4 regions of the Metabacillus schmidteae genome follow, and region 3 is predicted to be linked to each of the others. Evidence: riboswitches for the same ligand, from Rfam matches in the RefSeq annotation. Region 3 holds a riboswitch; each other region holds the start of a gene.
What was found. A riboswitch is a leader RNA that binds a small molecule or an ion and turns the genes downstream of it on or off. The one in region 3 is predicted to bind cyclic di-GMP.
Positions count from the first base shown of each region.

Region 1 (7,665 bases), on a different contig from region 3:
CGATTGTTTTTGGCCATTTGTTTTGGAAGATGAATGAGTACAATGTAAAGAAGGATTCCACATAGAAATAATAGAATTCCCATTGATAAAAAGGATGATCTCCAGCCAATTAAGCTGATCCAAAGTGAAAATGGTACTGTTGCCAGTAAGAACCCGAGACTTCCGCAAACACCTGCCATTCCCAGCAACTTAACAAATTCATTTCCTTTAAACCACTGACTCAAAATCAACACTAAATTTACCCATATCGCAGAATCACCCGTACCAACGATTAACCTTGCTATAAGAAGTAAGGTTTCATTTTGTGCAAGACTATACATTAATGTCCCAGTTCCGGTTAAGAATGTCCCAATGATAAGAAAGAAATTAGGGCCGAAGCGATCAGACAAAATACCAATCGGCACTTGCAAACCTGCATATGCAAAAAATTGAATGCTTGCAATAAATCCAATGGTTGCTGCTGTAACGTTAAATTCACTCATTAATTTGTCAGTAATTAAACCAGGTGCTGTTCGTTGACTAACAATTAGAAAATACGTGAACAGTACTGAAGCAAAAACGACCCATCTGTACTTACTGTTTTGTTTGTTCATTTGTTTATGCTCCTGTTTTTATAGATTACTTTGTTCATTATAAACCAAATTTTTTATTGACGGGTAAAAATGATCAAAACAAAACCCCATTTCAACAATAATTGAAATAGGGTTTAATTTTACGGAGTATATGTATCTTTAAAAAGTTTCTTATTTATCTTCCCTTAGTAAATATTCATTACCATCCTGGTCATAAAAAGTGAACATCGTTCCAAACGGCATTCTCAACATTTCACCGACTTTTACTTCTTTTTGCACCATTTTTTCGTAAGCTGATTCAATATCAGTTGTGCTGAAAAGGACTGATGGATGTGCAACCTTTGAAGGTTGTTGTTGTTCCATTGCTGACTTGGAATATAAAACAAGGGTAGTAAACTCATCATCACTTGGTCCGACCTCAATCCATTTAGCATTCGGTCCCATCGGTTGTTCCAACTTTAAAACAAATCCCAGCTTTTCCAGCCAAAATTCCTTTGCCTGTTCTTGATCCTGTACATATACAGTAATTTTCGCAATTTTATTGATCATCAGTTTTCCGCCTTCATTTATTTTGCGTTTTCATCCGGTTGATGAATGCCAAAGGTATTTCCTTCAGGGTCTATATAGTATCCTTGCCACGCCATACCTGGAAGAACATATTTTGGAAGAGCGACCCTACCGCCTAGTTCAATAATTTTAGCTTCTGTTGAATCATAATCTTCCACTCCCATTGTACACGCATAGCCATTCAAAGCTTGGCCAGTTTCTGGCGGAGCACTTTGACGTTGCATTAAAGCTCCGTTAATTCCCGGCTCATTAGCATCACCGGTTACAGCTCCGAAATAAGGCATTCCGGCATATTCACTCCAATCTTCAAACTTCCAGCCAAATACCTCACCGTAAAACTTTTTAGCTCGATCCATGTCACTAACATGAATTTCGAAATGTACCATTCTACCCATTTTTTTGCCTCCTTGTTTACCCATCGAAATTTGAATTTTCAAGTATATATATTCTACATAGGATTTCGTACTCCTACTTCATTATGGTATAACGAACAATATTTATACAATGTTTTCCTTAAAGTCGATCTTTCTCCAAATAGCTTATCAAAGAATCTAAATCTTTCGCACAAGCTTTTTTAAAGGTACCAGCCATCAGTTTCCCGAAAAATTTTGCTATTCCTGTAAGTTCATTTATTTCCCCATCTAACTTAATCTCTGTATGATTGTTTTTTGAGGTAAGTATGTATGTAAACACAAATTCACCTTTTCCTGTTGTTCCTTTTGTTCCATCACAGCGCAGCACGATTTTATCAGGTTCCTTCAATTCAACCACTTCAAACAGTTCAGCAGCTTCCTTTCCAAACATTTTTCTTGTTTCCTTCCATTCACTTCCTACTTTTAATGGTCCCTCATCCAACTTCTCGATTTTGACTAGACCTTGCATCCAGTCCTTTGCAGTGTCAAGGTCTAACAAAGCTGAATATGCTTTTTGTTTTGTTACCTGGACAGATCTTACCACTTCAAAACGAATGCTCATATAACTTCCTCCTAAAAACTCTTAGAATACATATTATGATATAAACATTAACTTACTATAATTATGCACTATGTATAAGTACTAAAAAAGTTATAATAATAGTTTATTTCACCAAAACGCTTGAACTGTCGTAATTCCGTTATTTTATTTTAGAAAAGCTGGATTATGGCCTAGTACTAATGGTAATTGAATACGTTTTTCCTAAATGATCTTCCTTAATAAATTTATGGTTGTAGAAAAAAAACTAGCCTTCAAAGTATAAAGGGGTTCCATTTTTGGGCGCATTTTTACTATAGAAGGAAAAATTTCGCTTATTCAGTAATTAATATTCAAAATAGTACAAATAGACGGAGAGATTCTGTCTATGGACTAGTTTATTGCAAAAAAGGGAGAGTTTGCTAGGCATAATCGGAATATCTCCCCTTATTCATCCCGAAACGAGCTCCATTCTTCATCTAACCGAAAAATCTCCGCTTATTTTCCTTTTGCTGGTTACTCGTTTTCAGGATAAGACATTCTATTAAAAGAAAGAGAAGCAAGGTTTAATAAACTTAAAGTTTAAAACTATTAACTGCTTTTTGAAGTTCTTCCGCCATTGCGGAAAGAGTACTGGCTGCTGAACTTACTTCATGTATCGTGGCATTTTGTTCTTCTGCAGAAGAAGCGACATTTTCGGAATACTCAGCTGATTTTACTGCAATTGAAGATGCGTTTTCCATTGCTGAAAGCATTGAATGAGCGTTTGTTTTTATTTTTTGTACTGTAGTGAAAACTTCTTGAATTTGCGAAGTTACCTCTAAGACAGAAACGGATATCTCTTCAAACTCGCTTCCGGCACGTTCGACAAGTGTCTTACCTTCTGCAACAGAATGTTTCCCTTCTTCCATCGCCTGAATCGATTGCTGAATATCTTGCTGAATATCTTGTACCAATAAATGAATTTGTTTAGCAGATTGATTAGATTGTTCAGCTAATTTACGTACCTCGTCAGCAACAACAGCAAACCCTTTCCCATGTTCACCCGCTCTTGCAGCTTCAATTGCGGCATTTAAAGCTAATAAATTCGTTTGATCAGAAATCGAAGTGATTAACGAAACAATCGTACCAATTTCTTTAGATTTTCCCCCTAATTGATTAACAACCTGGGAAATCTCGATTGTTTTCGTATTGATCACTTCCATTTGCTGAACAGTATGTCGAATAACCTCTTGACCATCTTCAGCTTTTTGCTTAGTTACTGCAGAAACGTTACTCGCAGCATTCACATTACTGGCCATTTGATCAATTCCATTTGATATTTCAAGTGAAGTTGTTTTTGCACTTGAAACACTTTCTACTTGATTTTCTGCGCCTGTTGCTACAGATTGAATAGAACTAGCAATTTCATTTGTTGCTTTACTAGTTTCTTCCGCACTGGCGGTTAATTGCTCTGAGGCAGCAGCTACATTTTCAGAAGTACTGGCGATTTGCGAGACTAATTGTTTAATATTATGAACCATTTTGTTAAAGTTATGAGATAATTCACCAATTTCATCATTTGAAGTAATTGGTAGAGGTTCTAGAGTAAGATCACCACCTGCTATGTGATTCATACCTTTTGTAACCGTCAGCATTGGCTTTGTTATTCTCGAAACAATGAATATTGCCAGTGCTATTACAACGATTCCTGTAATACCAATAATGATCATTGATAATAGCTTTATGAATTCGGCATCTGCAAGTGCTTGTGATTCAGGCAAGTTCAAGCTGAGACCAAAACCAACAGCTTCAATTGGTGCATAAGCAATTAAAAACGATTGATCAAAACGATCAAAAGAAGCTACACCTGTTTGAGAAATGCTATTCTTTAACGAAGTACTTAATACATCTCCTAGATCTTTCTCTATTTCATCAATAGTGAGCCCCAATAGTTCCTGCTGTGGCGAAACCTGAAGACGAGTTGAATTATCTACTAAGGTGATAAGTGTAGAGATTTCCTCAACATCATCACTGGCTGCAAACTCAGTGTTGTTTAAAAACTGATCAACAAGGATTTCAAAGTTGGTTGAACCTGCCAAAACACCAATCACATCGCCATTTTCATCTTTAACAGGAGTAGCAATATTAATAACACGATTACCTGTAGCTCTGGATTCTAGCATGTCAGAGAAGGTTGATTTTCCTCCTGCGGCTGTTTTGATATAGTCACGATCACTATAATCATTACCTATTTTATCCGGGTTTGTATGTGCGATTACTTTTCCCTTAGGATCAGCTAAAAACACAGTTTCAAATACATCAGATCGATCATTTAAGGACGAAATGAATGGTGTAATACGATCTTTATTAAGGGATTTGATCGTATCACTCTCAGCTGCTACTTCAAGCTGATTTCTTTGTGAATAATACCATTCACTCATCGTTTCTGCTTTACTTTGTACTAAGCTTTGCATACTGGCTTTTTCTTTTTCAAGGATAACACCGCTGCTTATTTGGTAAAGCAAAATAGAAACAATAATTAATGGGGCTAGTGCTAATAAAAGAAACCAACCTGTAAATTTTGTTCGAATTGAGTTCATTTTGAAAAATCGATATTTTAGATTCTGCTTTCTCATGCTGTCTTATTTCTCCTTTGTTGTAATGTGAATAATTTTTTACACTATATAAAAAGACTACCCTATTAACAAGAGCAGCCAATTTTCCCAGATCATCTTGATCAAAAGTTTGGTAGCCAGGCGATCATAGCATCAAGCAATTACTGGTACTTTAGACCCTAAGCTTTGCGACCTATCCTTTCGAATAGTGTGCCTTTTATCTTTTTAATATATATGTTAATAGAGTAATATTACATGAACATGATAACTCTTTCAATATGATTTTTGCATGGGAATAGTTTCTAGTTTAAAGCTAATATAGTAATGAGACCTTTTTACTATACGTCAAGGTCAAGATGTTCACTGGGTTAATTAATAAACATAATGATTCCTATACCAATGATGGCCATGACTACTAGATGAAGGCCATTTGCTCGAACACCTGCTTCAAAGCCGGAAATTCCTACAATTCTGCTAACCATCAAGTTTAGTCCGGAAAATGGGCTTAATGCAGTTGAAATCGACCAGCAAAGTAAGAGAAGCATAGCTAATGACAAATTACTTATTCCCAGTTGTTCTGCATTCAATTGCATGGCTAAGGCAGCAATAATTGCTATTTGATGGATACCTATATAAGTGGTAACAACAACAAGTACAATTACAAATAAGGCAAATAACAAAAACGATTGATTCGCAACAATTGTTAACACAGCGCTAATTTCATTTGCTACATTTGTTCCTTGTAAGGCATGTGCCAGCAATCCTGCACTGCTGAACAACATGATTTCATTATTCATCATTGGTACTGATAGGTCTCGGTAATCCTTCAATAAAGGCATGAGTTTTGCCCAGCCATTTGTTACAATTCCCCATATAAGTGGCATGATAATGGATATTAAACATACAATCACAATCATCGACCATTTGGTCAAATACTCAATTGTTAAGGAAGTTAACATAAGAAATGTCACAAATAAGGCTAATTGAATAAGCTGTTTTCTCGTTTTTTTGGCCAATGGTTTCTTAGGTCCAGTTTGATCTTCAAATGGATGTTTTTTCGCCCAAATGGCAAACAAAATATTCCCTACAATTAAAGATAGAACAGATAAACCAATTCCATATAAAATATATTTTCCTACAGACATATCTAAATAATAGAGAACCAATGAGACAGAAGCGAAATACGGTGACCATAAAATGGCCGTTGAAAAACCGATAAGATAGCTTTTAGCAGACATTGCAGAAGGTAGTTTTAATTCTGATAGGAATTCACTGATCAAACGGACTGAACCAAGGCTTAAGATCGGACTCAAGAGAAATAAGGAAGTCGTAATCCCGGCAAAAAGCCTTTTCGGATGGTGTAACAAATTCCGTAATAGCGAATCAATTGCTTCGAAATAACCTCCTAGTTTAAGTGGAATCGAAAGAAGTGGTGCAAGTGTTACTAAACATAAAAGAGGTAAGATTAATAGAATTCCATTACTTATTCCGTCAATTCCGGCACCTTTATATAGTTCCAGCACAATACCTGTTCCCATCATTATAGACCCGATAATGCGTGGAAATCCCTTTGCTTTCATAACGCTGGCAATAAAAGCAGCGATCACGAAAACGACAACAACATACCCCAACCATGCATGTTGTAGGAAGTATTGAACAAGGAACAATAAACACATTAACAATATGAGATAGCTTCGCAAGTTGTCTCATCTCCTATCAATTTCTGGATCCTTTAAATGTTTCCTATAGCTAGTTTTACTCTATAAAAAGAGTAAGGCAACCCTCAACACAGGGATGCCTTACTAGTCTTATTCATGTTACAGGAGCAGGATTGAATAAAGCTAAATCGTTCTGCAATCCCCAATGTTCAGCCCAGGTTTGCTTGCGCCCGCTTGCAACATCCAAGATGAAATGGAAGAGTTCCCAACCAACATCCTCGATCGTTGCCTCACCAGTTGCAATTTGACCGGCGTTTACATCAATTAAATCCTGCCATTGTTCCTTTAGTGTATTACGCGTGGATACTTTAATAACAGGAGCCATAGCCAAACCATACGGAGTTCCTCTGCCTGTTGTGAATACTTGGAGATGCATACCAGTTGCTAATTGCGAAGTACCGCATACAAAATCACTTGCTGGAGTAGCTGCAAACAATAACCCTTTTTGTTTGGCTTTTTCACCCGGTGGTACAACTCCGGTAATTGGTGTGCTACCGGATTTGACAATTGATCCTAGTGATTTTTCAACGACATTGGATAATCCGCCCTTTTTGTTGCCAGGTGATGGGTTAGCACTCCTATCGGCCTCTCCCCTTTTTAAGTAGTCGTCATACCATTTCATTTCATGGATAAGTGCTCGACCAACTTCTTCATTAATAGCCCTTGGAGTTAATAAATGTACAGCATCTCTTACTTCTGTTACTTCAGAAAATAAAACGGTTGCACCGGCCCGGACCAATAAATCAGCTGTATAACCAACAGCAGGATTTGCCGTGACTCCTGAAAACGCATCACTGCCTCCACACTGCAATCCTACAACTAAGTCAGAAACTGGGCACTCAACTCTTTGTCGTTCATTTAATATTTGTAATCGTTCCTCTGCCATGTTCGTAATTGTTTCGATCATATTCATAAAACCTTGTTGATCCTGTAAAGAAACAATTTTTTCTACATCTCCATCCGGAACCAATCGACCTGGTGCTAACTTTTCACATCCTAAGCCGACTACCATGACCTCTCCGCCGAAATTTGGATGTGTCGCGATATTTTGAATCGTTCGAATGGGAATTTCCGCTTCAGGAGCATTGATGGCAACACCACATCCATATGTATGATTAATGGCGACGACGTCGTGTACATTAGGGTACTTTGGAAGGATTTCCTTTTTTATTCTGTTCACAGCATAATCAAGTACACCTGCAACACATTGAACACTTGTTGTAATACCAAGGATATTTTTTATTCCGGCACTGCCATCAG
Region 1 is NZ_CAESCH010000001.1:2,879,719-2,887,383, forward strand. Features, by position in the region: gene HWV59_RS13920 (MFS transporter) at 1-593, opposite strand, end outside; gene HWV59_RS13925 (VOC family protein) at 744-1,121, opposite strand; gene HWV59_RS13930 (VOC family protein) at 1,139-1,534, opposite strand; gene HWV59_RS13935 (SRPBCC family protein) at 1,653-2,114, opposite strand; gene HWV59_RS13940 (methyl-accepting chemotaxis protein) at 2,666-4,708, opposite strand; cyclic di-GMP riboswitch class I at 4,817-4,912, opposite strand; gene HWV59_RS13945 (TRAP transporter large permease subunit) at 5,056-6,387, opposite strand; gene garD (galactarate dehydratase) at 6,500-7,665, opposite strand, start outside.
Region 1: another riboswitch for cyclic di-GMP. It lies ahead of HWV59_RS13940 (methyl-accepting chemotaxis protein); the one in region 3 lies ahead of HWV59_RS22705 (hypothetical protein).

Region 2 (7,665 bases), 320 kb from region 3:
AACTAAGGTAGAGACGAAGGAATGTCCTTATTGTTCTGGAAAAGGATATTTTCAATTGATCTTAGGTGGCTCAGAAACTTGCAATAGCTGTGAAGGAACAGGGAAGAAGTCATAAAACGTTCACTTAGTTATGATTGACTGTCTATCTTTTGTTCAGTACACTTAAAATGGTGTAATGGAGGTGATAGACATGTTAAGCTTACCTGTTTTACTAATATCGATGCTATTATTTTTAGTTTTATTTTTTGGTATTGGATTTTTATTAAATATGCTTTTACGCATGTCTTGGATTATGGCAATTGTATACCCAATTGTCTGTATTTTTATAATAGATAATGTGAGATTTATAGAATATTTTCAAAAGCCAGGTAACTCATTTTCAGCTTTAGGTAATAAAATTCTGACTTTAGCTTTAGCTGATATACTCATTTTATCTTCTGGATTAATTGGCGCAATTCTTTCAGGAATAATAATTAAAATGTTGCGAAAAAGAGGATACCAAATGTTTTAATATATGTAACAAAAATGCCGATTATCACACAGCTGATAATCGGCATTTTTGTGTCTTCTCTGTGAATTAGAAGGGTTGCTTTCAAACTGGTAAATTATGCTTCATGGTAAAAGTGAATATTCTCTCTGCAAATTGGGAACGAATAGATTTGTGAGAGGAGTGGAATAGGAAATAAATGATCAGTATAAAAAGAGTGTGTAGAAGGCTTTTCATGTCGATATTATTTCTTGGTGCCCTAACGACGACTTTTGAAGTTATTTCCGGAGTAGAAGCTAAGGATGTTGCAAACTGGTATTATGAAGATTATAAGAATGTTGAAGAGCGATCTAAGGGTGAGCACAATGGAGATACATTTCGTGTTTTAGGTCTCACTTTTAAGTCAATGAATAGTGAACCGGCAGTACAAACAAAGATATCTTCTAGTGTTGAGGCGGTAAAACAGGATATAACTTTAGAGGAAGCTATAGACTGGTCAAAATATCCAGTTAAAAAAGTAGTGGCAACAGGATATACAGCTGGTGTAGAATCAACAGGTAAAAACCCTAATCATCCAAGCTATGGAATTACGTATTCAGGAGTCAAAGTAAAACGTGATTTATATTCAACAGTTGCAGCTGACCTAGACATATTTCCTTTAGGGACAATTCTCTTTATTCCTGGATATGGCTATGGAGTCGTAGCCGATAAAGGTGGAGCGATTAAAGGAAATCGGTTAGATCTCTATTATGAAACGGTAAAAGATGTTTATAATAACTGGGGCAAAAAACAACTGGATGTTTATGTGGTTCAAATGGGTGATGGAACGTTAACTGAAGAACAATTAAAGCGATTAAATGAAGAAGAATCCATGCAGGTATTTAGGGAAAAGTATATAAAAAGTAAAACGAAAAGCTAATGGAAATGGGCCATTAGCTTTTTATGTATTTTAGCGAAGAGAAATTACATAACAAAGATGTAGTGTAATAATAGGGCGAGTAAAATCCCTGTTAGACCTCCAAAAAAGACTTCAATAGGTTGGTGACCAAGCAGTTCTTTTAATTTTTTTTGTTTGTCTTGCTCAGCTTTCTTAGGCCATACTTTTGCTTCTTCAACAAATTTGTTGAAATCTAATACGAGCTGATTAAGAACGGTAGCTTGCTCACCGGCATGTCTTCTAACACCCGTTGCATCAAACATGGTTATAATAGCAAAAACAGCTGATATCGCAAAAATAGAGGAATCCAGACCGTGATCAAGTGCTACTCCAGTTGAAAGGGCAGTAACAGCAGCTGAGTGTGAACTCGGCATCCCGCCTGTACTTGTGATTAAGGTCCAATCCAACTTTCTTGAAACAATAAAATAGATCGGAACTTTTACAAATTGTGCAAAGAAAATAGCTGCAAGCGAAGCGAGTAAGGGAAAATTATATAATAGTTCCAATGTTATGCTCCTTTCATTCTGCATTCTTAGGGAGTATTCATCTATTTATACAGATTGATTGGAGTAATACCATATTGATCTAAATCTCTAGAGTCAACCGCATAAAACCTCTCTAAACTGTAAATAGATAAAAAGATTTTCTCCATTATAGCATATTACCGTTCTTCATCTCCTACTCATTATAAAATTTGTTTAGAAAACCTTTCTCATCATTTATTACACCTTATTATACTTTTTTAACTTTGTGCATTAAAATAAAATAGTATACATATATGGAGGTGCAGAAATGATATTTAAAGTACATCATCAATTAGACCAAATTAAAAATCAAGATACACTTGTTATTGGACTATATCAAAAAACAAGCAAATTAACAGGTTTAGCTAGTGAGATCGATGAACAGCTTAATGGTGATCTCTCTCAGTTATTGAAAGAAGGAGATCTGCAAACAAAATATAAATCCATTACTAAGCTACATACCCTTGGAAAACATTCCTTTAAACGTATTTACTTTGTTGGATTAGGAAGAGAAGAGAAACTTTCCTTTGATCAATTAAAGAGAGTGTTTGGAGAGTTATTTCAAACTATTCAAAAGGCCAAACATCAGAGTCTTGCCATTGCGCTTGATACTTTTTCTAATGAAGAAAATGACATAAATGATATTGCCTATGCACTTTCAGAGGCATCTGCTCTCTCTACATATAAAATTTTAGATTATAAGCAAAAATCAAATGAACCTGAAAAAATGATTGAGACTGTTTATGTCTTTTCAGAAAATGGAGAACTGGATGAAATTAAATCCAGTCTTGAGGTTGGATATGCATTTGGAACAGGCACTAATAGTGCAAGAACACTAACAAATATGCCCCCTAATCTGTTAACAGCAACTGAATTAGCCTTGTATTCTGTCGAGCTTGCCAAGAGATACCAATTTGAGTATGAGATTCTTGAAAAGGAAGATATGGAGCGCCTTGGGATGGGGGCCTTACTAGCTGTTAACAAGGGTTCAGAAGAGCCGCCGAAAATGATTGTGGTAAAGTATCAGGGAAAAGAAGAATGGAAAGATGTGATTGGGCTTGTTGGAAAAGGAATTACCTATGATACGGGTGGTTACTCAATTAAGCCGAAGGATGGAATTGTTGGCATGAAAACGGATATGGGTGGTGCAGCAGCAGTTTTAGGAGCCATGGAGATTATCGGTGAGACAAGACCTGAGCAAAATGTTGTTGCCGTTATTCCATCAACAGATAATATGATAAGTGGAGGGGCATTCAAGCCGGATGATGTGATTGTTTCTTTAAGCGGGAAAACAATTGAGGTCTTAAACACGGACGCAGAGGGTCGATTAGCCTTAGCAGATGGTATTACATATGCGAAATTCCACGGAGCAAACTACCTTGTCGATGTAGCCACCTTAACAGGAGGGGTTATCATTGCTTTAGGAACTGAGACGACTGGTGCTATGACAAATAATGAAGAGTTGTTTGAGCAAGTTCTTCAAGCCTCACATGAATGTGATGAGCCTGTTTGGCGATTGCCGATTTCAGAGAGTGATAAAAAAAGAGTGCAAAATAGTCAGATGGCTGATCTCAATAATTCACCTGGCCGGGAAGGACATGCAATCATGGCTGGAACCTTTATTGGTGAATTTGCTGAGAATACACCATGGGTCCATCTTGATATTGCAGGTACAGCAACAACCTCAAAGGAAAGTGAACTTGGTCCATCAGGGGCGACAGGTGTGATGGCCAGAACATTAGCCGCATTTGTTGAGAGGTTTGAGATCGGGAACTAATATCGAAATTTGAAAGACATGTTGGTAGAAAACAAAAGTGACAGGTACATACGTAAAAATATGTTTACCTGTCACTTTTTTAACAGCTGCCTCCCTGATTAATATTTAAATAACATGGCAACTAATTGGTAACCGGCACCAATCGTCCAAAATAAAATAGTATCTCCTCTTTTAACAGTTCCTCTATTTATTGCCTCGTGTAATGCCAGGAAGGGGCTGGATGTCCCTGTATATCCGAAACGATCACCCACATAAACTATTTGATCATCCTGTATGGAAAACTTATCTTTTATCTTTAAAATATTGGCTAAAGAGAATTGTGAAAAGCAATAACAGTTGATATCACTTGCTTGTAAATGATTACGCTCTAAAAGCTTTTGAATCATGTCGAAAGTAGGAGGCAGAGCGATATCTCCATCAAAAGGAAGCCACTTAATATACTTTCCTGCCTCTTTGTTTTGGAGTACATTCGATAAGCCTTTTGCGGGATATAAGATTTTATCCATATTGATTGAATCTGTAAAATAAATAGAATCAATAAAACCTGTTTCTATATCTGTTTTTTCTAATATAACAGCAGCTGCAGCATCACCATAATTTGAGTATGTTATTTCATCTTCTGGATCACTAATGATAGAGTTATAATCTGCCCCTACAATTAATGCGGTTTTAACATGCTTATTTGCAAGCATATATCTAGAAGTATAATCAACAGCAACAGTCATGCCGGCACAATTAGCATTCGAATCTAAAATGATTGTGTGTGCCCCTGCCCCGATTGCATTGTGTAGATAAGTAGCATTTGTAGGAAACGTGTATTCAGGAATTTGTGACGAGAACATGATAATATCAATATCTTTTCCACTCATTTTTGCTTTATTAAGAACTCGTTTGGCTGCTTCTATGGCCATCGTTAAACTATTCTCTTCTGGATTATCAATGATATAACGATTTTTTCTTCCCATATGTTCAAGAAATCTTGTGATATCCTTTTCTCTTTGCTGAAAATGATGAATAAAGTATGTGTTATCAACGACTTTTGTTGGATGATAAATATCAATAGAATGGATTCTTATATGTTGCAAAGTGTATTCCCCCTATTTATTTGTAGAATAAAAAAATCAGGATGAGTGATTCATCCTGACACTTCTTAGCTCTCAATAACTTCGGCGTTTGATAATCCTGTGCTTCTTGCAAGTCTATTTAATTGAAGTTTTAATACAGGATTCTGTTTAATTTTGAATACCACTTTTTTGAAACCGGATTCCTTATACATTTTATACGAATTTTCTAAGCTTGGAATCATTTCTTGTTTAAGAAGATCCATAAAGGTGCAATCAATTTCTAAAGTGAATTCATTAGCGTTAATAACTGAAATCTTATTCTTATAGTCACTAACGAAGTTTTGTACATCTGTTGGTGTAAATGTTCCACCAATATACATCTCCACGTTTTTTGCACCACGATTTACTTTAATTTCATAACTACCTTGTGACATATTGTTTCTCCTCTCTTTTGTAAGCGAGGTTCTAAGGCGGACAACCAAGAAGGGGTTAAAACCGGATTCACGATGTGCAACTTGGCAGTCATAGCAATATGCCTTAGACCCATAGTTTTGCGTCCTTATTTTTCAATAAGTTTGCCCTGTTAGACCAGTATATTTCTCATAAAAAATAGGCCATCTTTAATATCGTCATATTGGAAAAAAATTTAATATAAAAAGATAATGTTTTTTAAGAATTTGAAAGAAAGGGCTTTTATAACAGTAGGAATTTAAAGTCTCTTTAACGTTTAAGAGATTATTTTGAATAATATCTTAGTATACTAATTGACAGAATAAAAACATATATGATAAATTTAATTCCGATGTTTTATTTCTCTACCATATTAGTAAACTAAAGTGTTTTTTGGGGGTATTGAAGGTGAATGCAGTCATTATAGCAGTTATTGCTATGCTAATTTTAAGTTTATTAAGAATAAATGTTGTTTTTGCTCTTGTGATAGGGGCTTTAATAGGTGGATTAACTGGAGGCTTAGGTTTAGCCACAACGATTGAGAGGTTTACAAGTGGGTTAGGTGGAAATGCTACAGTAGCACTAAGCTATGCCTTACTAGGAGCTTTTGCCGTTGCATTAACGAAAACCGGATTACCAGATGCGATGGTATCAAGTGTGATAAAAATAGTTGGTCGTGATGGAGAAGCAAGAAGAAAAACGCTATCAAAGGCACTTATTGTATTTTTAATTCTAATTATGGCGATTTTTTCACAAAACCTAGTACCAGTTCATATCGCATTTATCCCGGTTTTGATACCGCCACTTTTGAAGGTTTTGAATGAGCTTGAGGTAGATCGTAGATTAATTGCATCAGTCCTTACCTTTGGATTAATAACACCTTATATGTTTTTACCTGTAGGATTTGGGGCCATTTTTCATGGAGTTATGCAAATGAATATGGAAGAAAGCGGACTAACTGTGACCTTATCTTCCATTCCAAAAGCGATGGCTATACCTGCTATCGGAATGGTCTGTGGTCTACTTATAGCTGTTTTCTTTTCGTATCGTAAAAAAAGACACTATGAAAATCGTGAAATACCTGGTCAAGAAATGACTCAAGAGTATACGAAAAAAAGTATAACGATAGCCGTTCTAGCTATTATAGTATCACTTTCTGTTCAACTATATCTTTCTCAAAAATTAGAGGTTGAAGGAATGATTTTTGGTGCATTAGCTGGCTTAAGCATTTTATTTCTAGGCGGAGTAGTAAAGCGTAATGAAGCAGATACATTGGTGACAAACGGAATGAAGATGATGGCATTTATCGGATTTGTCATGATTACAGCATCTGGATTTGCAAGTGTATTAAAGGAAACTGGTCATGTTGAAAAGCTTGTAGAAGATGCAGCTGGGTTGATTGGCGGAAATCAGGCAATAGGTGCATTGCTAATGCTAATCGTTGGTCTTCTTATCACAATGGGAATTGGTTCATCCTTTTCGACGATTCCTATTATTACGACGATATTTGTACCGTTATGTCTTCAATTGGGATTCAGCCCTATGGCAACGATTGCGATAGTAGGCACAGCAGCAGCACTTGGTGATGCAGGATCACCTGCTTCTGACAGTACACTTGGTCCAACATCTGGTTTAGCAGCAGATGGAAATCATCATCATATTTGGGATACGTGTGTTCCAACCTTTATTCACTACAATATCCCCCTTATTATCTTTGGGTGGATCGCAGCGATAATTCTATAGAATATCTTAACGAAAAAAAACTTGGCTTTGTTCAAACCAAGTTTTTTTTCAATATATTTAATTTCTCCGTTAATTCCTCGTCATCCCATTCTAGTATTGTGTCTACTAATTCAGGATTTTGTTCCAGTATCTCTCTCTCAAAAGCTTCTCTGTCTTTTATATCTAAAAAATACTTCTTTACAACCAATGTCTTCATGTTCTACACCTCTTTCATATACTCTACTATTTTTATTGCCAAAACTAGTAAACATTATACAGATAAGAGCACAAAATTAAAAAAAATATGAATCTGATTTTTTTCGACAAAGTCTTTTCTTGTTTCTCCTATTTTATCCATTGTATGATTATACTAGACTATCTTCATTTATTAGGATCGGAAATATTTTGTTGATAGAAATAACGATTGACTAAGCTGACAAGCAAAGTTTTTCTATGGAGGTTGTTGCCGTGTCTTGGATAAAAAAATATAAGTGGATGATAGCCAGTATAATAGTTGTTACTGTCTGTTTCGGGTTTCTGGGGTATATTTTCTTTGATATGATGAATTCTAAATCAACTTCAACAGCTGCTCAAAACGTAACAGAAGAAGTTGAAGAAAGTACCAACACGAAAGAAGTTGTATCAGAAGAAGTTGTTATGAATAACAATCCATTCGGAAGTGAACAGGCAACTTTATCTGAAGA
Region 2 is NZ_CAESCH010000002.1:705,930-713,594, forward strand. Features, by position in the region: gene HWV59_RS24220 (YuiA family protein) at 1-115, shown strand, start outside; gene HWV59_RS24225 (YuiB family protein) at 191-511, shown strand; gene HWV59_RS24230 (3D domain-containing protein) at 687-1,406, shown strand; gene HWV59_RS24235 (divergent PAP2 family protein) at 1,451-1,930, opposite strand; gene HWV59_RS24240 (leucyl aminopeptidase) at 2,220-3,725, shown strand; gene HWV59_RS24245 (ketoacyl-ACP synthase III) at 3,824-4,810, opposite strand; gene HWV59_RS24250 (hypothetical protein) at 4,876-5,223, opposite strand; cyclic di-GMP riboswitch class I at 5,296-5,379, opposite strand; gene HWV59_RS24255 (Na+/H+ antiporter family protein) at 5,648-6,982, shown strand; gene HWV59_RS24260 (hypothetical protein) at 7,014-7,178, opposite strand; gene HWV59_RS24265 (DUF6241 domain-containing protein) at 7,430-7,665, shown strand, end outside.
Region 2: another riboswitch for cyclic di-GMP. It lies ahead of HWV59_RS24250 (hypothetical protein); the one in region 3 lies ahead of HWV59_RS22705 (hypothetical protein).

Region 3 (7,665 bases):
TATGGAAAAAGAGAATTATCCTATTCCGTTAGGTTTTAGTGATGAGGATGTCAATTTAGGTGCTCCACGTCTATTTCAGGATGAATATTATGTTCATTATTTGAAATATGTAGCAAAAGCAGGAATGAGTATTTATAATGCAGGTATCCCTCTTGTTTTTAGGAAAGATGTAAATGAATTTTTTAGATATATTATGATTTCCACAATTGATTTGGTTGACCAAATTAAAGAACTATTAATGAGTAAGGGGTTAATTATGAAACCACCCCTTATTCCAGTTCCGGAAAAGCCTGCTCTTGCTAGTGAGAACTTTTTAACTGGTTTCTTAGGGGATAGACGCCCTTTACATGCATTAGAAATCGCCCATTTTTACGATAACATTGAAAATAATGTAACAAGTAAAGCGTTAATCATGGCATTCGCTCAAGTAGTTAAGGATGAAAAGATACGAAAACTGTTTGAATGGGGCACAGATATGACCGCAGCCAATATTCAAAACTATATGAAAAAACTCCAACAAGACAATTTGCCAGCACCATCATTTCTTGATGATCTTGTTACATCTTCTACTTTTTCTCCTTTTTCAGATAAGCTTATGCTTTTTCATAAGATGGACATGTTTTCAATGAAAATAAGGGCGTTTGGTAATTCAGTGGCTGTAAACGGAAGACATGATGTAGGGCTTGTTTATACGAAGTCATTCATGAAGATTTCAAAATTTGTTGAATCTGCAGCAGATATTATGATTGAAAAAGGCTGGATGGAAATACCTCCCTTAGCAGCGGATAGAGGAAAATTAGCTTCTGATTAATAGGCTATTTTCCTTTTTTTACACTAGGGGAAGTACCAGCCTTTCATTTCAAGAATGTACCTTTGATGAAGACTTATTCATAGCCAAAAAAACAATCATCATTAAAATACAAGCTGTACCTGCCCATTGGAAAAGTCCAAAGGGTTCTTTTAACCAAAAAACTGTTGTTAAAACAGCGGCAAGCGGCTCGATGCTTCCAAGTAGGCTCGATTCTTTCGGTGCTAAACTTTGTAAGCTCTCTATATAAAACCAAAAAGCAATCATCGTTCCAAATACGATCACAAAGACTAAGTAAAAATACGATTCAAGTGGTAGCATTTTTAGAGCTATCTTCCATGGTGGGTGGATAAGACTAAGGGCTAAACCACCGATTATCATTGCCCAGCCAACAATGACAAGAGAATCGTATTGCTTCAGCAAAGGGATTGCATATAGAGTATAAAACGCTAAAGCTATTCCGGATAAAACACCCCAAACGATTGCTGGTATGGGTACAGAAAGTTGCGAGATTGATCCGTTTGTTAATAAGAAAAAACAGCCCACAAGTGCCAGAGATACAGTCAGCAAATCATTTCGTGTGAAGATCGTTTGTTTGCGGAAAAGTAAATAAACAATAATCATGACCGGTGCTAAATATTGCAATAATGTTGCCACAGCAGCATTACCATGTTTTATGGAGGCCATGTAAGTATATTGAACCGCAAGCATTCCAAATAACCCGAAAATCAGCAATTGAATAGCAATCCTTTTTGTTTTCCAAACACCAAGTATTTGCGAACGATCTTTTCTGAAAAATTGAACGGTTAGAAGTAAAAAGCCGGCAATAAGTAATCGGGTTGTCACCAGCCAATCTACATCAATCCCATATGTTTGAAAAAGCTTCTTAGAAACTGTCCCGCCAATTCCCCAAAACACAGCCCCTGTTAAAACAAGAAGTATTCCTTTTGTTCTATTCATGTATGACTTTCTCCTTAATATATAAAAATTGTGTTATAGTATCTTAAATAATAAAAGGTAATTTCCCGGAAGAATACATAAATCGAATCAAAAAATATAAGGATATTGAGGTGGACATATGCAAATAAAAGATTTTAAGATTGATAACAGCTTAAAAGAATTAACTGAACATCGTACAGTTTTATTACCAATTGCATGTTACGAAACAACAATATCAAAAAATATAAATGGATATATACCACTTCACTGGCATGAAGAATTTCAATTTGTTTTCGTTGTAAAAGGAGAAGCAACTTTTCAAATAAATGATGAAAGTGTTGATGTTAGTGAAGGTGAGGGGGTATTCATAAATAGCGGATGCCTGCATATGGCAAAAGAGAGGAATGACTCGGGATGTGTCTATATATGTTTAAATGTTTCTCCTAGTTTTATCGTATCCCAAGAGCTTTTTCCAACCTTTGTATCCCCCTTTATGCAGGCGACAAATATTCCTTATATACGGTTGGTTCCAAATGAACTTTGGGCGGGAAATATAGTAAACTCTATTTTAGAAATTAATCAAATGGTAAAACAAAAATCGCCATTCTATGAAATGGATATTAGTGTCCATCTAACATTAATTTGGAAAAACCTCATATTGAATGGAAGTCAATTAGAGTATGAACAGACCGAATTGATAAAGAGTAAGCGAATGAAGCAAATGCTAAATTGGATTCATCTTCACTATAATGAGAAAATCCTTTTAGACGATATTGCACAAGCAGGACAATTAAGCCGTTCTGAATGCTGTCGGTATTTCAAAAAAATGGTGAAGAAAACACCTTTGAATTATGTGACTGATTACAGGATTCAAAAAAGCTTACCACTACTACAACAATCAGAAGCTAATGTCACAGAAGTGGCCTATTTAGTAGGTTTTAATAGTACAAGCTATTTCATTGATAAATTTCGAAAGGCGATGCATATGACACCTTTAGCATACAAAAAGACTTTTCACCCTTGAAATAGCAACTTCAGTTTAAAAAAAGATTGGGAGGGAATTGAATGTTAATAAAAAAAATCAATGATGAGTTATCGTTAAAATTAATAGAATTAAATGATGCAAAAAGAGTGGTCGAGTTAACAAATAATCATACGATTAGGTGCATTCCATAAAAAGAATGCACATTTTTTTCGATATGAAAACATTAGGCTTGAATAACCAGGAATATTTACCTAAAATAATGGTATTACATATGGTAGGAGCTTGAAATAATATGATTTCAAATGAAGAAATGATTCTCTTTATGAAACAAATCAATTTGTTAATTAATGAGTATAATAAATGTCATGATTTACAGATCAAGGAGCAAATATATGAAGAAATAATCGTTCTTAGCGATTTAATTGATACCTAACTTCCGAAGACAGCACAGTCCTCTTACAATGCATTTACCAATCTTTCTCCAAGAAATCGTTATCTGTTTCCTTTTATTTAGGAAGTGGAGGGTCAAATATATTCCATAAAAAAATCACAAATACAATAGATAAAACCCATGCAATCCAGGGCTTCCTATAATGGATCACTAATAAAGAATATGTTGTGATATTAAAGATAAAAGACCAGGCAAGTGTCCACCCATGCTGATGGATGATGCTATTATTGTGTTTTTTTATTATTGCCTATATATATTGTCTTACTCTTATTAAGCTTACTGATTCTTGTAGATAAGATGTTGTTTCACTGAGGGACCTCTTTTGGCCATTCTTAAAAGGATATGCTAAGAAGTAAGGTAACATAAAGTTAAAAGTGAAAAATACTCCTTTTTCACCCTCCTGTGTATAAAAACACTTTAAAAATCTTCATTTCGACATAAAAACCCATGCTTTTACAAAAAACCACTATTGAAGGAAAAAAGTGCCTAATATATAATTCGTTTAGATAGGAAAAAAGTATCATATAACTCTATCAGATAATAAAATTTTCCTACGATGATGGCAAACTTATTGAAAGATAAGGACACAAAGTCACAGACCTACAATTTTCGAAAATTATGGTGGCTGGACTACCGAATAGCATGGAGGCTATTCCAATAGTCTCTTTTTTGACCATTAGCACTTGATTAAACAGAGGGTGGACTCATAACTAGGTGAGTGAGTATAAATTATCGGAGGGGATTTAAATGAAAAAACTATTATCAACAATTTTAGCAATGACTTTATCTTTTAGCGTTGGGACAAGCGTATTTGCTATGGAGAATACAGAAGTACCTAATAAAGATGTGAAAAGCGCACTTGAATTAATTGAAAAAACAAATTTGGATATTGATGTAAAGATTGAAAAGGCAGTAGAAGAGGCAGATAAACTTAATGCTGAATATCTTAACGATGTCAAAGAAATAGAATTAGGAAAAGAAATGTTTAAATTAATTGAAGAAAGGGAAAGGGCAGTTGAGGAATTACAAACTGCAATAGATTCTAATAAAGCAGAGAAAGCTCAAGAAAAATTAAATAAAATTGAAGAAAAAATGAAAGAACACCAAGATAAGATAAATGAAAAAATTAGTGCTTTACAAGAAGGCATTATTGAATTAACAGAAGAAATGTTGGCAGTAAATGGTGAAAGAAAGACTGAAAAAATAGAGGGAAAGATTGCAAAATTAGAGGGAAAATTAGATGGAAAATCAGCAAAGACTGCTGAAAGAACACAAAAATATACTAAAGACTTAGAAAAAACAATTGAAAAAGTTTACGATGAAACGTTAAAAATGTCAAATGAAACAGTAGAGAAAGCAGCTGAAAAAGGAGTTATTGCAGAATGTAGTTGGAAACTTGTAAGATTTGCTGATCGCTGGGTTTGGATTGATCCGATTAGAGTTGTAGGATTTTAATAATAAGTAATATGTACTATAGAAATGTAGTGAAAATATGAGGAACGGGAACTCTATTGATCTCGTTTTTTATTTATTCAGGGTTTGGGGTGAAACGAGTGGCTGGTTTCCAAGTGAGAAAAAAAGGTTCTTCATTAGAAAAAGTAAAATTAAATAGTGATGTTGAATTTAGCCTGCTTACTAGAGGAGATGGAGCCGAGGTATTGCATCAGACAATAGAAGAGGGAAGGTTATTCTACGTATATCCAAGTGATAATCCAAATTCATTAGAATTTTACTTTATTCTATCAGGACACGTCTCATTTGAGTTTGAAAATGAAAGGCATATCTTAGGTCCAGAGGATTATTTTATTGCAAGAGATTTAAAAGATCCAATTCATTTTACTACTTTATCTAAGTTATCTCTTCTATGTGTTTTTACAGAACAAGTATTTAAACATATAAGTAAAGATATATCAGCATTAATTGAAATAGTAAATAAAGTAGAAGAAAAGGACCGTTACACTTATAAACATAGTGAAAGAGTTGCACAATACTCCGTAAAAATTGCAAGAAAGCTCAAGTTAAATAAAGAGAATTTAGAAAATCTTACAATTTCAGCTTCTCTTCACGATATTGGGAAAATTCATGTCCCTATTGAAGTCCTTAATAAACCGAGCCGTCTAACTGATGAAGAGTTTGCATTAATAAAAAAACACCCAGTTGATGGTGCTAAAATGCTTAATGGTACATCCTATGAAGAACTTGCTCCAATTATTGAACAGCACCATGAGAGATTAAATGGTACAGGCTATCCATATGGATTAAAAGGAAATGAAATTCTACTTGAAGCTAGGATCATAGCAGTGAGTGATACTTTTGATGCAATGACAGAGGATCGTGCTTATAGAAAGGCAATGAATGACCAAATTGCCATAGATGAACTAATAAGATTATCGGGAACACATTATGATGAAGATGTCGTAAAAGCATTTGAGGAAATCTTAAAAGAAGAAGGAAGGATAAAATAATTTTTACGAAAAAACGGCAGATTCTCAGCCGTTTTATTACTTTATTAAATAATCCTCTAGACACATTGGGAGTTTTCAACACAAACAGCTTGCGCAGCTAAGTTTAAATTATTACTACGATAAAAACCTCTTTGTTTTTTTAGATCTACCGAATCACTAGCTTTTAGTCTAAACATGATAGAGATATTTCTAAATATTAACTATTATAGAAAGTTATTAACAGGAAGTGGACGAATTGAAATCTTTATTAAAGAGTGCTTACCAATCATATCATGCACTTGAAGTAATTTTTTCTTCATTGCGTTGGTTTTTTTTAGTAATTGCAATTGTTGTCTTCACTGTTCAATATGTTGAAAATCCAGTTTATTTAAAACTTAACCTATTTATAGCTTTAGTTGTCTTTGGATTTATATATATGGGTACTTCAGATTATTATTTACATAGGTCACCTAAAGGTTCGAGGATGTATAGAATAATGACTAAAGGAGGACCATTCTTCGACTTTATTGCTTTTTGTGCACTTATCCCATTAACTGGAGGAATTGATAGCCCGTTGTTTCCGGTGGCATATTTAATTCTTTTACACATTGCTGTTTATTGGAGATTTGTAGGAGGAATGATAGCTGCAATTTTATTTATTTCGATATACACTATCATTTTTTTTATACAAGTTTCAGGTGTCTATTCAATAAAAAGCTTAGTTCTTTTTTTATGTCAAGTTTTCTTTTTGTTATTAATTGGTGGTTTAGGTGGAATTATTGTATCGAGGGAAAGGCAGCATCATACAGAAAAAAATGTGTTAGCCGAAGCTGCTAATCGTGATTATCTTACGAATTTATTAAATCACCGTTCATTCCAGGAAAATTTAAGAAACGATTTAGAATACGGCGTAAATTTTTACCTTGTTCTTGCAGATATTGATAAGTTCAAATCAATTAATGATAAATATGGACATGTAATGGGAGATAACGTATTACGTCAAATTGGGAAAATTGTTAATTCGATTATACCAGAAAAACAAGGGAAGGTTTTCCGATATGGAGGAGAAGAGTTTGCCATAATAGTTTATATTTATGAACAATTAGAGGTGAACAAGCTCTTAGTTGAAATCAAACAATCTGTTTCCAACCATATTTTTGTCTGTGAAGGGGAACCCTTTTCTGTAACAATGAGTTTCGGAAGTTGTAAACAAAACGGTGAAAATCCAGGTCAGTTGATAGAAAAGGTTGATAAACTTCTATATGAGGCGAAGGATAGAGGAAGAAACCAAATTGTCCATTCATATGTGAAGGTATAAAACAATAATTAATTTATTTTGTTTTATAAATGACTAGATAATATATTCATTTTTGTTCACCTAAGCATGTACACTTTTACTTGTTTGACCTCTTCCTATACAGTTGAGTGATTAATTACAACTTGACACGGAGCCTCAACGAGCATGACTACTTCTCCAATTACAAAAGAATAAACTAATAATGACAAAAAACACAATAAAATCTTCTCTGAATTTTATTGTGTTTTTAATTATTGCCTTTATATATTTTCTTCCTCTTATTAAGCTTACCTGTAGGTTAGTTGCGTCTTTCAGTCACTATTAAATTAATTACGGCTTTTTTATGTTTTAATTCAATCTGTAAAGGGAATATGTAATAAGCATGTGTTAAAAATTGGAGTTAAATCATTTTGATCATTTCTATTTAACAATCTTACACTTTGTAAATGATAATAAAAAAATGTATATTCATCAGGAGAAAAACCATGATCATTCAACCAAATACTTTTATTTTCAATATTGGAATCGCAGCCATTTTATCTACAATTATTGGCCTGGAACGCCAATTAAAGAAAAAGCCGTTGGGTTTGAAAACCTGTTTAGTTATCGGTATTGTTAGTTGTTTATTAACTTCTGTTTCGATTGAATCGGCTGAAAAATTTGCAGAGGCTTACATAAGACCGATGGATCCTTTAAGATTAGCAGCCCAGATCGTTTCAGGTATAGGTTTTTTAGGTGCAG
Region 3 is NZ_CAESCH010000002.1:386,911-394,575, forward strand. Features, by position in the region: gene HWV59_RS22690 (DUF3231 family protein) at 1-811, shown strand, start outside; gene HWV59_RS22695 (EamA family transporter) at 860-1,768, opposite strand; gene HWV59_RS22700 (AraC family transcriptional regulator) at 1,887-2,771, shown strand; cyclic di-GMP riboswitch class I at 3,735-3,821, shown strand; gene HWV59_RS22705 (hypothetical protein) at 3,931-4,638, shown strand; gene HWV59_RS22710 (HD-GYP domain-containing protein) at 4,737-5,648, shown strand; gene HWV59_RS22715 (GGDEF domain-containing protein) at 5,884-6,945, shown strand; gene HWV59_RS22720 (MgtC/SapB family protein) at 7,410-7,665, shown strand, end outside.

Region 4 (7,665 bases), on a different contig from region 3:
TCGTCCGCTTTCTGTATCATTTCATTTATTGAAAGATCTCTATTACCTTGGTTGCTGCAGATCCCAATGCTTACAGTTAAGAATAAACGTCTATCACTGTCCAATTGGAGTGGAGTAAGACGTAATGCTTCCAATAAAAGGTTAGATATTTCTGTCGCTTTTTGATCATTTGCATTTTCTAAAATTACAATGAACTCTTCTCCACCGTATCTACCTACAGAACCATTGTGCCCGCATATCTCTTTTGTTTTCCGCTACAAAGGTAATTGCTTTGTCTCCAATAATATGACCATATGTATCGTAAGCCCGAATTATAAAAATAAGCGCACCTTTCCGGTATGCATGACAAATAACCATATATCATGACTTTTTTTGTCAGATGTACGGTTATTTCATTTTAATTCCACATTCAGCTTGGATCATTTTTGACCATGGCATATATTGATTTGAAATTTCCGGTTGTTGATAGATATCTAGATTAGGTAAATCCGTCAATAATTTCAATAGATATCGATAAAAATCCACACCGTTTGCTTTTGCAGTTTCTGCAATACTTAAACAGATAGCGTTGGCTTTGGCACCAGCTTCACTAACTGAGTGGATCCAGTTCTTGCGACCCACAACACTCGGTCGAATTGCATTTTCTGCTGGATTATTATCAATTTCGATACGACCATCCATCAAAAATGCTTTTAAACCATTCGCTCTGTTTAAAGTATATTCTGCTGCCTTTGCAAGCGCATTTTTGCCGTAGAATGGGGATTTTTCAACCCAGTCTAGAAATTCTTCAACGATTGGCCTTGAGTATTTTTGCCGTTTTTTTCTGCGCTTACTTGGAGACAGGTGTTTGAATTGCCTTTCCAATCGATATAAATCATCACAATATTTTACACCGATTTGTCCGTTTTTGCTCTCCACTTTTAACCAATAGCGACGAACGTGCGCAAGGCAATTGGCGAAAGTGACACCTTCAATTTTGTCATAGGCGGAATAACCATCACAAATAATCGTTCCAGAAAAGCCTTTAATGAAATTTTCAAGAACAGATCGACCACGTGATAATGAACTTTGAAAAAGAGTTATTATTGGCCCTTGGCTCGGCACGCTTCGAAATACCCAATTATAAGCATTGGTTTGTCCAGATTTCCCATCGGATCGATTGATAATTTGTGCATACGTTTCATCGACATGCATGAGCGATTTAGACATCATTAAATGCTTCATATGCTCGTAAATAGGCAATAGCCAATCATGCGATGCACGAATAACCCAATTTGAAAGGTTCTTATCATTAGTACTCAGACCAGAACGATCCCATTCCTTTACCTGTCGGTAAAGTGGTAAGTATAGTGAAAACTTATCATGTATTACTTTGGCAAGAACGCTTGGACCTGCGATGCTACGTTGAATGGGAGGTTGCGGTGCTTTTCCACGTTTAATTTGCGCTTTTTGAGATAGATCACTTTTACAATTCTTACATTCATATGCATGCTCAATATGTTGTATTTTCTTCATTCTGGCAGGAATAAATTCAGCCTCTTCACGTACGATTGAACTGCCTATTTCAATCATTTGGTCTTGGCAACAGTCACAGGTCGTATTTTCCGGATGATGATGGATAGCTTCTACTTCAATGCCATCATGCAATGAATCATTTCTTGTTTTCTTTTGAACTTTTCGTACAACAGTGTAAGAAATAGTCTGTTGGCTTTGTTCTTCTGTGTGCTCAGGTTCGCTAAAAACCGGGTCATCATCAAATAACGTACCTTGCCCGTCTGGTGCGTTATATTTCGTTTTTTCAGTTTTTGATCCATATAAAAGCTTAGTTAAATGGCGTACTTGATCGGTTAATGCTTCAATCTGTTTCGATAATTCTTTGTTTTGTTGATTTGAATGAGCCAACTGCTCTTCAAGCAGCCGAATTATTTTCTCGTTCTGATTTTCATTCGTAGAAGAAGCTTTCACCATATCATTCACCACTTTCCGTTCGGTTTCGTTCTTATTATTATAACCAGTTCGAACGGGGGAGATAAAGAAAAAATAACAGTGTTTAAAAAGTTCCTTTATCCGATGGTTGAATGGCCTTTGGCTGCTGAATAGCTAAGCCCTCGAGTAACCACCTGAGCTGCTTTTGGGATAGATTACGTACTGCTTGTTCATCTTTAGGCCATTGAAGCTTCCCATTATCTAAACGTTTATAGAGAAGGGCGAAGCCATCTCCATCAAAGTACAAACATTTATATCTATCTTTCTTCCATCCGGAAAACAGAAATATAGAATCCCCGTAGGGATCTAATTCAAGAGAATCCTGGATCAGAGTAGCTAATCCGTCAATCCCTTTTGGCATATCAGTTTTTCCGCAAACAATATAGATATTTTTCACATCCGTATAATCATGTTTCACCAATGCTTCAACTCCCTCATGATTGTTAGGATGATGTGCTCGTCTACACCATTATAAAAGAGGATTTCCGCATTTGCCGTTTTGATTGTACAGATGCTAGAGGAAGAGCTAGTTGGTGGTGACACGGATTTACTTTTATTTTCGGGAAGAAGCGTAACGGGGACAATAGTCAGTTTTTGATCAGGCATATGAAAAGCACCTCCTTTAATATTGATATGATCATATTACCGGAGGTGCAGTTCTATTTATATGCGTCGTTTGAATACGGGCTTACTATGTATCATTTACTCGTTTAAAATGATCAATGTCTATTAGTAAAATTGAAACATTCCTGTTATGTTTTAAAGTGGTATTTAACATATCCCGAGCTTCTTCTGAGAAATATCTTCGATTTAATACATTCGTAAGATAATCATACGTGGCTGATAGTTGTAAAGATTGATAATGAATAAGATTATCTATTAAATGAGTCAGTTGTTCACGAAAATACGGCAAAATGTCCTCTTTTTGATAATTATCTATATACTCATTTTTTCCTTTACTATACACAATGAGAAGTCCTTTATGATCTCTGCTGTTAATAGGTATAGACAAAAACGAACGAACATCCATAACACCTAATAAATTCTGATGTTGATTTACATCATTTCTATACATGATTTTTTCTAGATATTGTTTAGGTACTTTATAGGTATGATTTTTCGGAATTTCACCTATATGGGCTAATATACACCAATGAGATTTTTCTTTTGTAAGGTATAAACTTTGATCATACTTAGTGATATTAATTAAAGAATTTAAACTAAACTCAGCAAGCGGGTTTAATTCTTTTATAGTGGACATTTGCTTGAAAGAATTTTGTAAAAGCGTTTGCATTTCAAAAAACACTATATTTGAGAAATGGGGGAGGAGAGGTAAAGGAAATTCTTTCTAAAAAATTCGTGTTTTTTCTAATAAACCTATTCCTGTGTCCAAAGACCTGTATTATACTTTTATTATAATTTCCTTGTTTGATAATATGAATTTAAAAAAATATATTAATTCTTGGTAATTGAATCAATTTCATAATTACTTATTTTAAAGAAACACAGACCTTCAGAATTTGTTTTCTATTAAATTTTTTAATGTTTAAGCTGCTTGTTGTTGAATTAACACGGCATTGATACGATCGGCAGCTAATTTTGAAGCATTATAAACTAAAGTTACTAAGTCAAAATGAACTTTGGCACGTTTTCCAGTACGATAACGAACGTTGTCCAGCTGGAAATATCCCTTTAGATAAGCATTCACACGCTCCACAGCGGTACGGCGTTTAAATATCGTCTTCCAAGCTATTGATCCGCGAGCTGGTGCTGTATATTTTCTCAAATCAGTAGTGATTCTCACTTTGTATACCTTTTGACAAAGACCATCATTCGCTAAAGAACAGTCTTTACATTCCTTTGGTCGAGTATATTTTAGTGTCTCATATTTCGGATCAAAACTGTCATAACGGTAGGAATGCTCTCTGACACATGTTGGTGCGAAATGTTTATCAAAGCCAATAGGTTCAGGCTCATTGCGTTTGTTATAAGCAATAACAGATTGATGTCCCATTCGATGAATCTGCGTATAGATAGGTTCGAAATCATATCCAGCATCCATTGTTTCATAGCGCAGATTTGGAAGAGGCACACGTTCATGAATACATGTTAATAAAGGAATAGCTGCCTTTCCATCATTAAGGTTGCCAGAGGAAAAAAGGGATTGCAAAATGTATTGGCTCGTTGAGCCAACTGCTAAGTGGGCCTTATAGCCAAACCAAAAGACGTTTTTCCCTTCGCTATTCTTCTTTACACCCCATTGAGGGTCTTGAGGAATTTCATGGCGAAGTTCGGCTAAAGGAACGTCCAGTTGTTCTTCAATTTTCTTTTCAAAAAGAGGAAGATTGGCTTCACGTTCTGCTTTTTCAATTAACCATTGTTCCCTTTTCTCATTGGACTTGCGACCACGTTTCTTGGGTTCATTTTTAGGTTTTTCATCTTTTGGAGGTGCCTGATCGCGTGCTTCAAAGTGTGTGGCATCAATGGCAATGGTATCATCCGTAATAAATCCTTCGGATATCGCTTGAAGAAGAAGAGTTTCTTGAACCTCTTCCAAAACCTTCGATTCACTAATGATAGTAATCATTCGTGAATAAGCAGCATCTGATGGTACGGAATCAGATACTAAAAACCCACAGTCAAGACGGAAAATCATATCATTCTTCAATCGTTTAACTAAATCTTTAATAAATGGGATTCTTTCTGAAATTCTAGCAACCAAGGAGTAAATCATAGCAGCATAGTTAAGTTCAACTGGTCTACCAAAACGGGATTTCTTCGTTACCACAGCGAAGATTTGTTCAATGTCAATAGTAGAAAAAATAGCTTCAAACCGTTGGGTAGGTTCTAAATCATATAATTCTTGTAGGTCAAACAGGCTTCCTTGTCGTATAATAGTCATAGGGAGTCTTCCTCCAGTCTTATTAGTTTGTGTGGTGCTTACTAAATTCGACATTTTGGGGAGGTACTCCTTTTTTTAGTTCTCAGAAGCCTTGAGCCCGTAGGGCTCATAATTATGAAATTCATTCAATTAATAGGAAATATAACTTATAATCTATAGAGTTTTCCTTTCAATATTAGTAAACTTAATCATAAGAAAGGAAATTTCGATGAAAATTGATGTTAAGATAAAGTTTGGTCAGAAAGTTAGGTATCACAGGAGAAAAAAAGGTTTTTCTCAAGAGGAATTAGGAGATTTAACTGATCTACATCAAACTTATATTAGCGATGTGGAAAGAGGTTTACGTAACATTTCTCTTGAAAATATTTATGAAATTGCACATGCATTAGATGTTAGAATGTGTGATTTGTTGAATTTTGACTAATAATTTTGAAGTAATTATCATTAAACAAATACTTGGAAGCAATGATAGGCTGTTCTTATTTGGGCACTTGAACAATCTGGAGCTAGTAGTGCAACCGGCCATTATATAGATGGCTTTTTTTATTGCCAACTAAAGAATTTATTGTATTCAGATTTATTCGTGCGTTTTTGAGGTGTGTTACAATTTCGTAAATTCACTTTTAAGATTACCCCCAATAATTATATGGAATACCGTAATTATATTAAGAACAATTTATAATAATATAAAAAATTCTTATTTCTATTAAAATTGTGGAATCTAAAAGTTTTATCTATGATTTTTTCTATAATAAAAATAGAAGAAGAGAAGTGAGGTTTTTTTAATGAGTTTAATCCAAGAACGAGAGAGCATAGATAATATATTAGTAGCTGCAAGAGAATTTGTAGTGAGAGAAAGTTTAACTTTAATAGATGAAAATACTGTAGAAGAACATATTTCACTTACTAGAGAAATTAAAACAGTTTTTTCGCATTCTTTAAATGAAAAAATAGAAGTTTTATACGCAAAATCTAGAGATATACCTTTATCTAATTTTAGAGGTCTTAAAAGAGATGAAATAGTATCTGAAAAGTATATAATTAATACTTTTAAGCTATCTAGAGATGATGCTAGAGAATACCTTTCAAGTAGAGTATAAAGTAGTCGTGATTATATATCAGACTACTTTTTTGTTTAAACTTTTCACTAATATACATGCTATTGGTATGTAGTTGTAGTTAAATATATTTATAGAATTATAGATTAGCACGATTTTAGACTATAGGTTAACTAATAACCATGAGGAAAAATATGACGACAGTATACATAAAATGGCATGGTCCTTATTTATTAAATAACATAATTCATAATCAGATTGCATTAAATAACAGTGGTATTTATGCAATCTACCGTCAATACATAGGGTACGAAACATTACTTTATGTTGGTAAAACTTAAAGGAGTTTTTTACAAAGGCTATCAGAACATGAAAAACAATGGCTATCAACTGTAAGAGGAGAATTGAAAGTTAGGTTTGGAGTTCATTCATTTCCAGAAGGTGAAAGAGTGAAAGATTCACAGTACGAAAATTTAATGATGTCGTCGAAGCTTTACTCATAACAACATATCAACCTTTAGAAAATACAACAAACTATCATTGGTATTATGGTAGAACTAAACTAGAGATTATTAACTTTGGGAGAACAGGCATTTTAGATAGGATTGTATCTGCAGAAAATCTAGAGTGGGCATAAAAACTAAAAGCTAAGAGAACTAGTGTTAGCCTTATAAGTGATCAGCTAATACTTAACGTTGAATAGTGCATTTATTTAGTCTATAATAAATATGTTCAAACTTTTTCTTTTGTTATTTTTATGCGACCATTTATTACATAAGGTCAGCTGTTAATGATCAAACATAGTAGCCTCTGGGCTTAGGTTTTAGACACTTTTGTGTCCTTATTAAACCTTTGCCCAGGGGCTTTTTTGTTAGTTTTTGGGAAAGAGCGAGTTTGAATAAAAAAAACTTTTAGAAAGAGTGATTATTTTATGAAAGGTGAATGTCTACCAAGTTGTTGTGTATGTAGTAGTTGTTGTGATGAGACTTTGTTTCGAGTAAGAGGAAAAAACTTCTGTTCTGAAGATTGTCTTATCGAAGAGGAAGGAGTTGAAGAAGGTGTTTAAACTTACCTGTTTTGCGCCAGTTCATCCTTCAAAGTTAGGTCCTGCCCTACAATCAGTACATTTCAAAGAAGTAAAAGGTGACTTTATATGGGAGATGGATGGAACTCAATTTGTTATTGAACCATTTAAGAAATATGGGGATCATCAATCTTCTTATGGGTACAGAGTCTATTTTAATGGATCAATTGATGGAGCGTTATATCTTTTTGACATGTCAATGGGTTGTTTTCAACCACAAATTAACGCAGTCGAATATACCTTGCATCATCAGTCAAAAAACCAAGAGAGTTGGATTAAAGATTTATTTAGAAGATCTTCCTTTGAGAAATCAAAGACTAGAGGAATTTTTCAGAAGGGAAATGTAGGCGTTATTTGTCTACCTGACTCAACTGTAAATCTTCAAATTCGAAAAAAAGTAAAGTCTTTTAGACTTATAGAGTTGATAAAAGAGATCGAATGTCTTAGACAGGAAATAATGCCGTCAGACTACGATCTCTTTTCTGTTGAAGGAGTTGCTATATGAGTAAACAATTTAATTTTTATACGGAAGATTGTCAGTTTACTATAGGATCAAATTTTCTAGTTAAAAATGGTGGAGAAGTTATAGGAGAGGGAGATATTTTTGTTTTCCAATTGTTATTGGGATATCCTGC
Region 4 is NZ_CAESCH010000003.1:200,151-207,815, forward strand. Features, by position in the region: gene HWV59_RS27595 (GGDEF domain-containing protein) at 1-239, opposite strand, end outside; gene tnpC (IS66 family transposase) at 388-1,968, opposite strand; gene tnpB (IS66 family insertion sequence element accessory protein TnpB) at 2,051-2,404, opposite strand; gene HWV59_RS26655 (GGDEF domain-containing protein) at 2,678-3,280, opposite strand; gene HWV59_RS26660 (IS1182 family transposase) at 3,533-4,888, opposite strand; gene HWV59_RS26665 (helix-turn-helix domain-containing protein) at 5,097-5,312, shown strand; cyclic di-GMP riboswitch class II at 5,338-5,420, shown strand; gene HWV59_RS26670 (hypothetical protein) at 5,674-5,988, shown strand; gene HWV59_RS26675 (hypothetical protein) at 6,141-6,287, shown strand; gene HWV59_RS26680 (hypothetical protein) at 7,005-7,535, shown strand; gene HWV59_RS26685 (hypothetical protein) at 7,532-7,665, shown strand, end outside.
Region 4: another riboswitch for cyclic di-GMP. It lies ahead of HWV59_RS26670 (hypothetical protein); the one in region 3 lies ahead of HWV59_RS22705 (hypothetical protein).